DNA from 3 places in the Rahnella selenatireducens genome. Region 1 is predicted to be linked to each of the others. Evidence: predicted binding sites of a transcription regulator. Region 1 holds the regulator's gene; each other region holds the start of a gene.
What was found. Region 1 encodes Fur, which represses iron uptake genes when iron is present. Its sites were predicted from a motif close to ATAATAATGAGAACNACTATCAA; they were not measured.
Positions count from the first base shown of each region.

Region 2: the regulator Fur is predicted to act here: its motif matches at 1,829-1,851, upstream of ACLBVC_RS21280 (TonB-dependent receptor domain-containing protein).
Region 3: the regulator Fur is predicted to act here: its motif matches at 1,981-2,003, upstream of ftnA (non-heme ferritin).

Region 1 covers NZ_JBKEZJ010000001.1:429,198-432,480, forward strand. Annotated here, with positions in the region: gene ACLBVC_RS02085 (methyl-accepting chemotaxis protein) at 1-24, opposite strand, end outside; gene fldA (flavodoxin FldA) at 435-962, shown strand; gene fur (ferric iron uptake transcriptional regulator) at 1,278-1,733, shown strand; gene chiQ (ChiQ/YbfN family lipoprotein) at 1,874-2,215, opposite strand; gene chiP (chitoporin ChiP) at 2,229-3,283, opposite strand, start outside.
Region 2 covers NZ_JBKEZJ010000017.1:4,040-7,322, reverse strand. Annotated here, with positions in the region: gene ACLBVC_RS21280 (TonB-dependent receptor domain-containing protein) at 1-1,611, opposite strand, end outside; gene ACLBVC_RS21275 (TetR/AcrR family transcriptional regulator) at 2,037-2,648, shown strand; gene ACLBVC_RS21270 (siderophore-interacting protein) at 2,823-3,283, shown strand, end outside.
Region 3 covers NZ_JBKEZJ010000001.1:94,821-98,103, forward strand. Annotated here, with positions in the region: gene copD (copper homeostasis membrane protein CopD) at 1-781, opposite strand, end outside; gene copC (copper homeostasis periplasmic binding protein CopC) at 785-1,171, opposite strand; gene ftnA (non-heme ferritin) at 1,311-1,817, opposite strand; gene ACLBVC_RS00445 (DNA polymerase III subunit theta) at 2,224-2,454, shown strand; gene pip (prolyl aminopeptidase) at 2,491-3,283, opposite strand, start outside.

The DNA of each region.
Region 1 (3,283 bases):
GGTGATATTTTTTAAAAACTGCACGATATGCCTCTCTCGAAACAAGGTTGTTTCTGGTCTGAGGATTGACGGGGATGCGGAGAATCAAGACAGGTAGCCAGCAGGCTTTCGCCCCCGGACATGTTTGAACACCTCTCCGGGCATCGATTTCTTTATTATGTTGAGATTCCTCTCGCTTCATCTATCGGCGGGTTGTTCTCAAAATTTAGTATTGTGAGAACATATTTCTTAATTTTGCTTTTGACCTCAATAAGCCTGAGGTTATTCAAAGCACACGAAGGCGATAACACTTAAAAAGATTGGCCGATAAACTTATCCACCAGTTAAGAAGGCGAGCTGAAACATATTCTCCGCCTCGCGAGTTTGCTATCATCTGCGTTATTATTGCCTGCAATGCAGAGCACTTCATTGAGAACAAGAGGTTAGGTAATCTTATGGCCGTAGTAGGTATCTTCTTTGGATCCGATACAGGTAACACCGAAAACATCGCGAAAATGATCCAAAAGCAATTGGGTAAAGATGTTGCAGAGGTGCATGACATTGCGAAGAGCAGCAAAGAGGATCTGGAAAAATTCGATATCTTGCTGATCGGAATTCCAACCTGGTATTACGGTGAAGCGCAGTGTGACTGGGACGACTTTTTCCCGACGCTGGAAGAGATAGATTTCGAAGGTAAGCTGGTCGCGCTGTTTGGCTGTGGCGATCAGGAAGACTATGCCGAATACTTCTGCGATGCGCTGGGTACTGTGCGTGACATCATCGAACCACGCGGCGCGGTGATTGTGGGCCACTGGCCAACTGAAGGCTATCACTTCGAAGCGTCTAAAGGTCTGGCTGATGATAAGCACTTCATCGGACTGGCAATTGACGAAGACCGTCAGCCGGAACTGACCAACGAACGTGTTGATACGTGGGTCAAACAGATCACAGAAGAGCTGAGCCTTTCAGAAATTATTGGCTAAAAACCCTGTTGGCCCTGAGGATTTATTCTACAATTGAAGGGCCAAACTATTACTGAAATTAACAATTTAACCGCTACAAAATTGTAACTTTCAGTGGTATCAAGGTACACTGAGCTCATCTGTTTTCCTATTGATCAAGTCGTTGCATTATCGAATGTGACAGGCATTTTGTGATCTTTATTAACAGGCTACGTTTTTGAGGATCGGCACACGTCTCAAAAGCGAAGAATCCTTAAGCGACAAATTTTTGTGCCGCCGATGCCACAGGCTGCATGCCTCAACTTGATTAGCACATAGTAACAGGACTGAATCCGCATGACTGACAACAACACCGCACTGAAGAAAGCCGGCTTAAAAGTCACGCTTCCGCGCCTCAAAATCCTGGAAGTGCTGCAAGCGCCGGAAGGTCATCACGTTAGTGCGGAAGATCTGTACAAACAACTGATTGATATGGGTGAAGAAATTGGCCTGGCGACGGTTTACCGCGTTCTGAACCAGTTTGATGACGCCGGTATCGTTACCCGTCATAACTTCGAAGGCGGCAAGTCTGTTTTCGAACTGACCCAACAACATCACCATGATCACCTGATCTGCCTGGATTGCGGCCGCGTTATTGAATTTCGTGACGAATATATTGAAGGCCGTCAGCGCGAGATTGCGAAGAAACACGGTATCAAACTGACCAACCACAGTCTGTATCTGTACGGCCACTGTGAGGCGGGCGATTGTCGCGAAGATGAATCTTTGCACAATGATAAACCTGCACAGTAATCTCTACGGTCAGTCCGAATAAATTAACCGCTGAAAGGCGGTTTTTTTGTGCCTGCGATTCAGGCGACGGATAAAAAAACAAACCCCGGCAAGCCGGGGTTTGTTTTTTCTTGCGATAGGTGCGCAGCGTTCGCGCCCGGTTAATTCACCGGTTTTGGCGAATTGTTAGAACGAATTTCCTGCCAGATTTTGCCACAGTCTGCCGCGTAAGCCTGACCATCGCCGGTTTTACGCGCCGTCAGACAACGCTGATAATCCACTACACGCACGGTTTCCAGCTCGGCAAACTGCTTGTGCTCCTGTTCCTGTTTTAGAACATCAAGGATCGTCTGGCACGACGCCACTTTATCCGGCGAGCCTTCTGCTTTAATGATGCAGCTGCTGTACGCCTGACGCAGTTTCGCATTTTCGGTTTGCGTAGCTGTTGGCGCACAACCCGCCAGTAACAGGGAAGTCACAACCATCATCAGTAATTTATTCATCGGTTTAGTATCCTCAGAAAATAGTGAATGGAGCGATAACGATGAATTTCACGTCTTTTTCATCCTGGAAAATGTTGCCGTAACCGCCTCCCCAGCTCGGGATATCCGAGTGGTTGTCATACTGGGTGTAATGAAGTTTGAACAGCGTCCCTTTTGCGCGGCCTTCCTGAATGGTGTAAAGCGCATCAAGGCTCCAGGCGCTTTCTTTGAGACGCTGGCTCTGATCATAGATTGGATTGGTACTCGGTTTGGCATCCCACGCATAAACATAAGAACCGCCCACTGCGAAGCCCGGCAGATCCCATTTCGCCAGGTCGTATAACACACCGGCGTAAACCGCTTTTTCGCCGTTAGCGTTGAAGTCAGAACGGTTGTCCCACCACACATCAAGACGTCCGTTAGAAGAAGAATACGTTGGGGTCATGCGTTGTAAAAAATAACCCTGATTTCCCTCAGCTTTGACCATTGTCCCTTCCAGACGCCAGTTGAACTGACCGGTGGTGTAACCGAAAGTCAATGCCTGCAACCAGGCCAAACCGTCATACAGACTGTTGGGATCGTTCTGGTTGCTGATACGATCTTCCGCGCCATAGAACTGGTAGCTGGTAGTGAGCGGATTGCCCATCAGATCAATTTTGTACGACGCTTTGGCGAAGTATTGATCGACGTAACTTTCTGCCTGACCGAAGGCCGCTTCCAGCACGAGATCATTTTTGAAGTCGTATTTCGCACCCAGCGAGTGTATATAGGAAACACCGGTTTTCTTGTCGTTCTGGCGGAAATCATCCATTTCCAGATGCCACGGCGATTTGTATTCATCCGCCCACATGTAGGAGAAACTCAGTTCGCCCGGATCGCCAAAATCATGTTTATACCCGGCTTCGGCACCGCGATAGGTACCCGGCATAAAGCTCCAGTGCGGGGCGATCAGCGTTTGTCCAGTGGGCTGAATGTAACCGGCATGGCCCCAGAATCCGCCATATTTGAATTTACCGGCCGCTTTGTAGAGGCTGACGCCGCCTTTATCACCGGAGTAGTCTTCGTCATACGCATGGTTTTTAGAGGAGA
Region 2 (3,283 bases), on a different contig from region 1:
CGCATATTGCTGAGAAGCGGCATAAGAAGAACCGAGGTTCCAGGAACCGTAAAGCTGGCTGGCATCCGGGAACTGCGCGCCACGACGGTATTGCAGGTAAGTCATCAGCTTAGGCGTGATGTCATACGTGAATGCCAGTGATGGCAGAACCTGCGTATCAGAGTTGGCTTTACCGTACAGAGTAGAAACCTGGCTTTCAGACACGGTGCTGTTAGATAAATCGGACAGGTCTGTCGCTTTCGTATTCTGGTACGCCACACGCACCGCAGGCACGATGCCGAAGTTATGGCCGTCGAGGTCAAACTTCATGGTGTCTTGCAGGAAACCGCCGAGAACGTAAGAACGGCTGTTGGCTTCCGGCTGCATGATGGTGGTGTAAACACTCTGATCCGGGCTTTCGCGGAACGGACGTTCAGTGTTAGAGATGCGACCGTTGATCCCGGCACTCAGCTCGTGGCGACCCAGCGTTTTGAGCCAGCTGGTTTCCGCGCCATAGGTGCTGACGTCGTAATCTGAATAGACGTTCATCATCTGCTTGCTGGCGTTCGGCATGTAGGTGTTGTCGTGCGCCTGGGTGTACTGGTAATAGACCTTGGAGACCACGGCGTCGGCGAAATCGTTGAACGGTGTCCATTCGTCTTTCAGACTTGCGCCCCAGCGGCGGGTGTTACTTTGCTGCTGCGCGGTGCCCAGAATGGAGCTGCCTGCGCTATTCCACGCGTCGTAATGGGTGTGATTGATTTTCTCGTAGTAATCGAGCGTGCCGGTGAATTTATGTTCGTCGTTTGGCTGCCAGATACCGGACGTCATGATGGCGTTAGAGTGCCAGTTCGCCGGATAAGCGTCGTGCGTCCCGCTGTTATTGCTGGTTTCCTGACCGTCGCGGCGGCTGATCGCCACAACGCCACGCAGGGTTTCGTCACCGGCAGCGGCGGTGATGCCGTTGTGCCATGAACGGTCTGAAGAATCATAATCAGACTGGTAACCGAAATAGGTTTCTTTGCCCGGACGCAGGTAATCGTCTGCGGTTTTTGGCAGGAAGGAAACGGCACCGCCGATGGAAGTGTTGGCGCGTTCGGCTGACGTTGCGCCGGATTCGATATCCACCTGACCGTAAATATACGGGTCGATGTAATCACGGCCGATGCCGGAGGTGCCTAAACCAGCGCGGCTGGCATAGCTGCGGCCGGTAGCACTTGGCTGTGGAATGCCGTCAACGTCAATGCTGACGCGGTTGCTTTCCAGACCACGAATGTTATAGCCGGTGTAACCGCTGCGGTCGAAGCCGCTTTTACCGTTGCCGGAACCGCCACTTGAGCCGGTCGCGGTGATCAGTGGCTCATAACGCATGATGGTACCGAAATCGTTACCGCCACGTTTTTGCATTTCTGCCGCAGTGATGGTGGTTTTTGAGCCTGGCGTTTTATCCGGTAGGGTCTCGGTGACGGTCATTACTTCTTCATTGTTCTGTGCCAGATCCTTCGCACTGCGCACCACCGGTTTCTTTTTGATGGTTTCTGTAGATTGCGCTTTGTTTTGTGCCAGATCGGTGTTGTCTTTAACGGCTTCCGCTGCGTTTACGTTAAAGGTGGTGGTGAGAATCGTCCCCATGAAAATGACGTTTTTCACCAAACCCTGCTGTGTAAAGGATTTGAACATTTGTTTTTAGTCCTGCACTAATTTTTTTAAGTTCTGCTCGCATTTACTGCCTTTCGACAAATTCAGACGCGCTTGTCATCTGCTTTATTCTTCCGTGAAAAAGCCGTTGTCCTTATAAAATATGGGTTTAATTACAGTCCTTACCCATTTCAGCTTTGTGAGAATGATAATGATACTGATAATTGTTATCAACAAATTGGTAAATAAAAATGCGCTTCTTAACGAAATCTTTGCACTTCGTTCTGAAAAATGGGCTACGCGGGTCGCTTTACAAGGCACAAACCCGTCGATAAAGTGGGGGCATCAGGGAACTGTACCGTACAGTTTCGCCGCGACGGTTTTTGGCCGTGGCCGTAAAATCAACGTCAGGAGGGAAGATGAAAGTCCGCACCGAAGCCCGCAGGGAGGCGATTATCGATGCCGCAGCGCAATTGTTTCAGGAAACCGGTTACGAACGCGCGTCAATGAATGAGCTCGCCCGGCGTCTCGGCGGCTCCAAAGCCACGCTCTACAGCTATTTCCCGTCGAAAGAGGCGTTGCTGGTGGCGGTGGTGAAAGCCTATGCCACCGGGCATCTTTCGGACGCCGTCAGTGATCTGACCCAAACGTGGGCAGATGCCGATCTCGAAACCATCCTCACCCGTTTTGGCGAAAGAATGTTGCTGGTGCTGACTAATGATGTCTCCGCGCTGGCGGTGTATCGCATGGTGATCGCCGAGTCCGGGCATTCTGAAATCGGCACGTTGTTTTATGACGCCGGGCCACGGGAAAGCGTCGATATCCTGGCAACATTCCTCGCCAGCGCGATGGAGGGAGGGCAACTGGCGCAGGCCGATGCGCATCTGCGCGCCTTACAATTTCTGGCGCTGGTGACGGCGCAAACCAATACGCGCGTCTACCAGCGTAATCCGGCACCGCTGGAAATTGCGGAAATCCGCCACATGGTGAGCAGCGCCGTCGACATGTTTTTGCGCGGCGCGGTGCGTTAATTCACGAGGTGCGTTCTGCTGCACAAACCGCCAACCGGCCTTCTCCACGATGGCCGGTTTTTTTTGAAGTCGTTGCATAAAATATTACTAAGATATATCTTTCACTGAATTGAGAATCATTCACGTCCTGAGCGCGCTCCCGACGATAAGTTTCGCCACCATGAGAGAAAGAATATGGAACACAAACGCACTGAATCTTCCGCCGCCAACCTGCCGGTGCGCGTTAAGAACGAACTGGTTTTCCGCCACATCACGGTAAAAAGCGCTGAAACTGTTTCCGGCTGTTTTAAACGCATTGTACTGAATGGCGACGAGCTGAAAGGTTTTACGTCCCGCGGTTTCGATGACCACATCAAACTGTTCTTCCCGGCGAATCCGGGCGACGTGATTGTTCCGCCGACCGCCACAGAAGACGGCATTGCCTGGGGCGATGGCCCGCGTCCGGTTAACCGTGAATACACGCCGCTGCATTTCGATGCGCAAACCCACGAACTGACGCTGGATTTTTATATTCACGACGGCGGCGTGGCCAGCGAATGGGCCGACAATGCCAAACCGGGCGATAAGCTGATTATTGGCGGGCCACGTGGTTCCCTGATTATCCCGACGACCTACCGGTGGCAGCTGTATCTTTG
Region 3 (3,283 bases), 330 kb from region 1:
CCGGCTGTTTACCCATTAACGGCACCAGCCGGTAACGGTTGAAAACAGCAATGCAGCACATCAGCCCGACCAGCACCACTTTGATAACCAGAAGACGCTGGTAGAGCGAGGCCATATCGACCGGCCAGCGTTGCAAAATAATCGCTGTATTCAAGATGCCAGTCAGTATAACCAGCGCGACGGCGGCATGGCCCCAGATGGAAAACCGGATGAGCGTGGCGATCGCATAAGGGCGGATCGCAGGTTGTCGTGTATATAACATGCAGGTCAGCAGCGGAAATAAGCACCCGAACCAATAGGCCGCGCTAAGCAGATGCACGACGTGATTAGTCCGTTGTAGCAGGCCCAGCACACCGTCGTGCATCGCCGCATGGCCGATCAGCGCCTGAGTTATCAGTAAACCGAGTGCGCACAGAAAGACGATCACATTGCGTCCCGGCAACCAGTCCATCAGCATGACCAGCAATAATGCTGCCGTCAGCAACAGATGCCAGCGCCAGACATCACCAAACGAGGTCGTGAGCACCAGTAGCCAGACGTTCAGGTTCAACCCGTCCCCCCAGCCATTACCCATCAGCGCAGCCTGAATCGCCAGCATTCCTACCGACGTCACCGCCGCCAAAATGCCAGACCACATCATCAGAGACTGATTTTTACGCAGCAATACGGCAGAAAAACCTTGCGGTGCCAGTAAGGAGCAAAAAACGCTCAACCCAAAAATTTGCATCAGTGAAGCAAAGTGGACAAACCGGCACAGGATAAACATGGCAGTCAGGCTCATCGTTTATTTAACGGTGAAGCTGTACTGACCGTGTGTTTTATGACCATCAACCGAGACAACGCTCCACGTGACCAGGTATTTACCCGGATTCAGCGTTTCCAGAAGCGGGAGAACCGCCTGAGTTTTGTCATTCGCGGCAAGCGTCATAGCGCCGGCTTTAACGGTATTCTTATCTGCGTCAGTCAGCGTAATTTTACTGAAATTAGGTTCGATGCCTTCGCTAAAGCCCAGTGACAATTCGGACGGGCTGACGGTGACAATGGTGTCGGCGGCAGGTGTTTCTGTTTTCAGATGTGCATGAGCAGTAGCCTGCTGTGAGATAAATCCGCCCAGCAAAACAGCTGAGACTGCCAGTGCACGGCAAAGAGAAGTGGTTTTTTTGAACACGATAATTCCTTGGCTTGCTTAACGATGAATTTATAACGCCGTCACTTTATCGCAAACCGCTCCAAAACGTTTGTCAAAAAAACATAAAAAAACGCAGAGGCCTGAGCACTCTGCGTTTTTATGAACCACAACGACTGCAAAATTAGCCAGCCGGCGCCTGTGCCACCATGTTCTTCAGGTCTTTATCCACGAAGAACAGGCCGTTACCGGTGTTGCTGACCAGAGCCAGTTTATCGAGAACGGATTTGAACAGCGTTTCTTCTTCATGCTGCTCAGATACGTACCATTGCAGGAAGTTGAAAGAAGAATAGTCTTTCAGCGTCATGGACAAATCAGCCAGTTCGTTGATTTTCTGGGTGATCAGTTGCTCGTGCTCATAGGTTTGTTTGAACAAATCAGTCAGAGATTCAAACGTCACCGGTGGTGCAGCAATCGCGCCCAGCAAAGGTAATGCGCCAGTATCGCTGACGTATTTAAACAGGCGATGCATGTGATCCATCTCTTCCATGGAGTGCTGTTTCAGGAACGCCGCTGCGCCTTCGTAGCCTTTATCGCTGCACCATGCACTCATCTGCAAATATAAATTGGCAGAGTAAAACTCGAGATTCAGCTGTTCGTTCAGCTGGTCGATCATTTCTTTTTTAAGCATGATGCGGCTCCATAAATAAATTAAGGCAAATGAATGGGGTTATTTACCCGCATTATGCCCGCATCAATACAAAATAAAAACACCCGATTCACATTATTAATCAAGCAGGCAACAATACATTACAACCAATTGAATTATATTGGATTTATTTTGCATTAAATATACATTAATGATAATCATTAACATAAAGAATGTTATTAAAAAGAATCATTCTTATTTAAATCTCCAGTTTTATTATTCCCGTTGAATATAATTATCACTTAGATTTCAGGAATAATTCTTATTTACTCATTATCACCAAGGAATCACACCGACAGCGCGGGGGATAATAAAATTCAAAAGACAACATTCACCCTACGCAGGGTGTCGGGTACAATGCGGCGAAATGGTTTAGCAGGAAACAACAATGAGCATCAATCTGGCCGAAATCAGCAAAGACGAGATGGATCGCATTAACGTCGATCTCGCCGCGTCAGCCATCGCTTTTAAGGAACGTTACAATATGCCCGTCGTGGCTGAGATGGCGGAACGCGAGCAGCCTGCGCATTTGCGCACTTACTTCCGTGAACGTGTCATGTTTTATCGCGGGGAATCACATAAATTCTCCCGTTTACCTTATGAACCGAAGCAAAAATAGCGACGAGCTCACCGGTAAACGGAAGCAGAAAAGCCGTTAACGCCGGGCGGAAAAACGCTGGTTGGTGCGGATCAATTGGTCGAGGATCCCGGGCTCGTCAAACGAATGCCCTGCCCCTTCGATGATGTGCAGTTCAGCTTCAGGCCAGATTTGCGCCAGGTCCCAGGCATTTTGCACCTGACAGGCCATATCGTAGCGACCGTGGACAATCACGGCGGGAATGTGGCGGATGCGTTCCACATTGCGTAACAGCTGATCGTCGCTGTCCAGAAAACCCAGATGCGTAAAGTAATGGTTTTCGATGCGGGCAAAGGCCAGCGCGAAGTTATCCTCGCCGAAAGATGACGAACCTTCCGCAGGCAGAAGCGTCACGGTTTCCCCTTCCCACAGGCTCCAGATTTTCGCGGCTTCAAGCTGAACGGCGCGATCTGCTGACGTGAGACGTGCGCGATAGGCGGCGATGACATCCTTGCGTTCCTCATCATCTAAAATCGACAAAATACGCTGCCATTTTTCAGGGAAGAAACGGGATGCACCATCCTGGTAATACCAGGCCAGCTCCTGCTTGCGCAGGGTAAAAATACCGCGCAGAACCATTTCACTGACACGATCAGGATGCGTTTCGGCATAAGCCAGCGCGAGCGTTGATCCCCACGAACCGCCAAACACCAGCCATTTCTCGACCCCCGCTAATTTACGCAAGCGTTCAATATCTTCGACCAGATGCCAGGTCGTGTTGTTGTCGAGACTGGCGTGAGGTTTTGAACGCCCGCATCCACGCTGGTCAAATAGCATGACGTCATAATCATTGGGATCAAAAAGTTGCCGG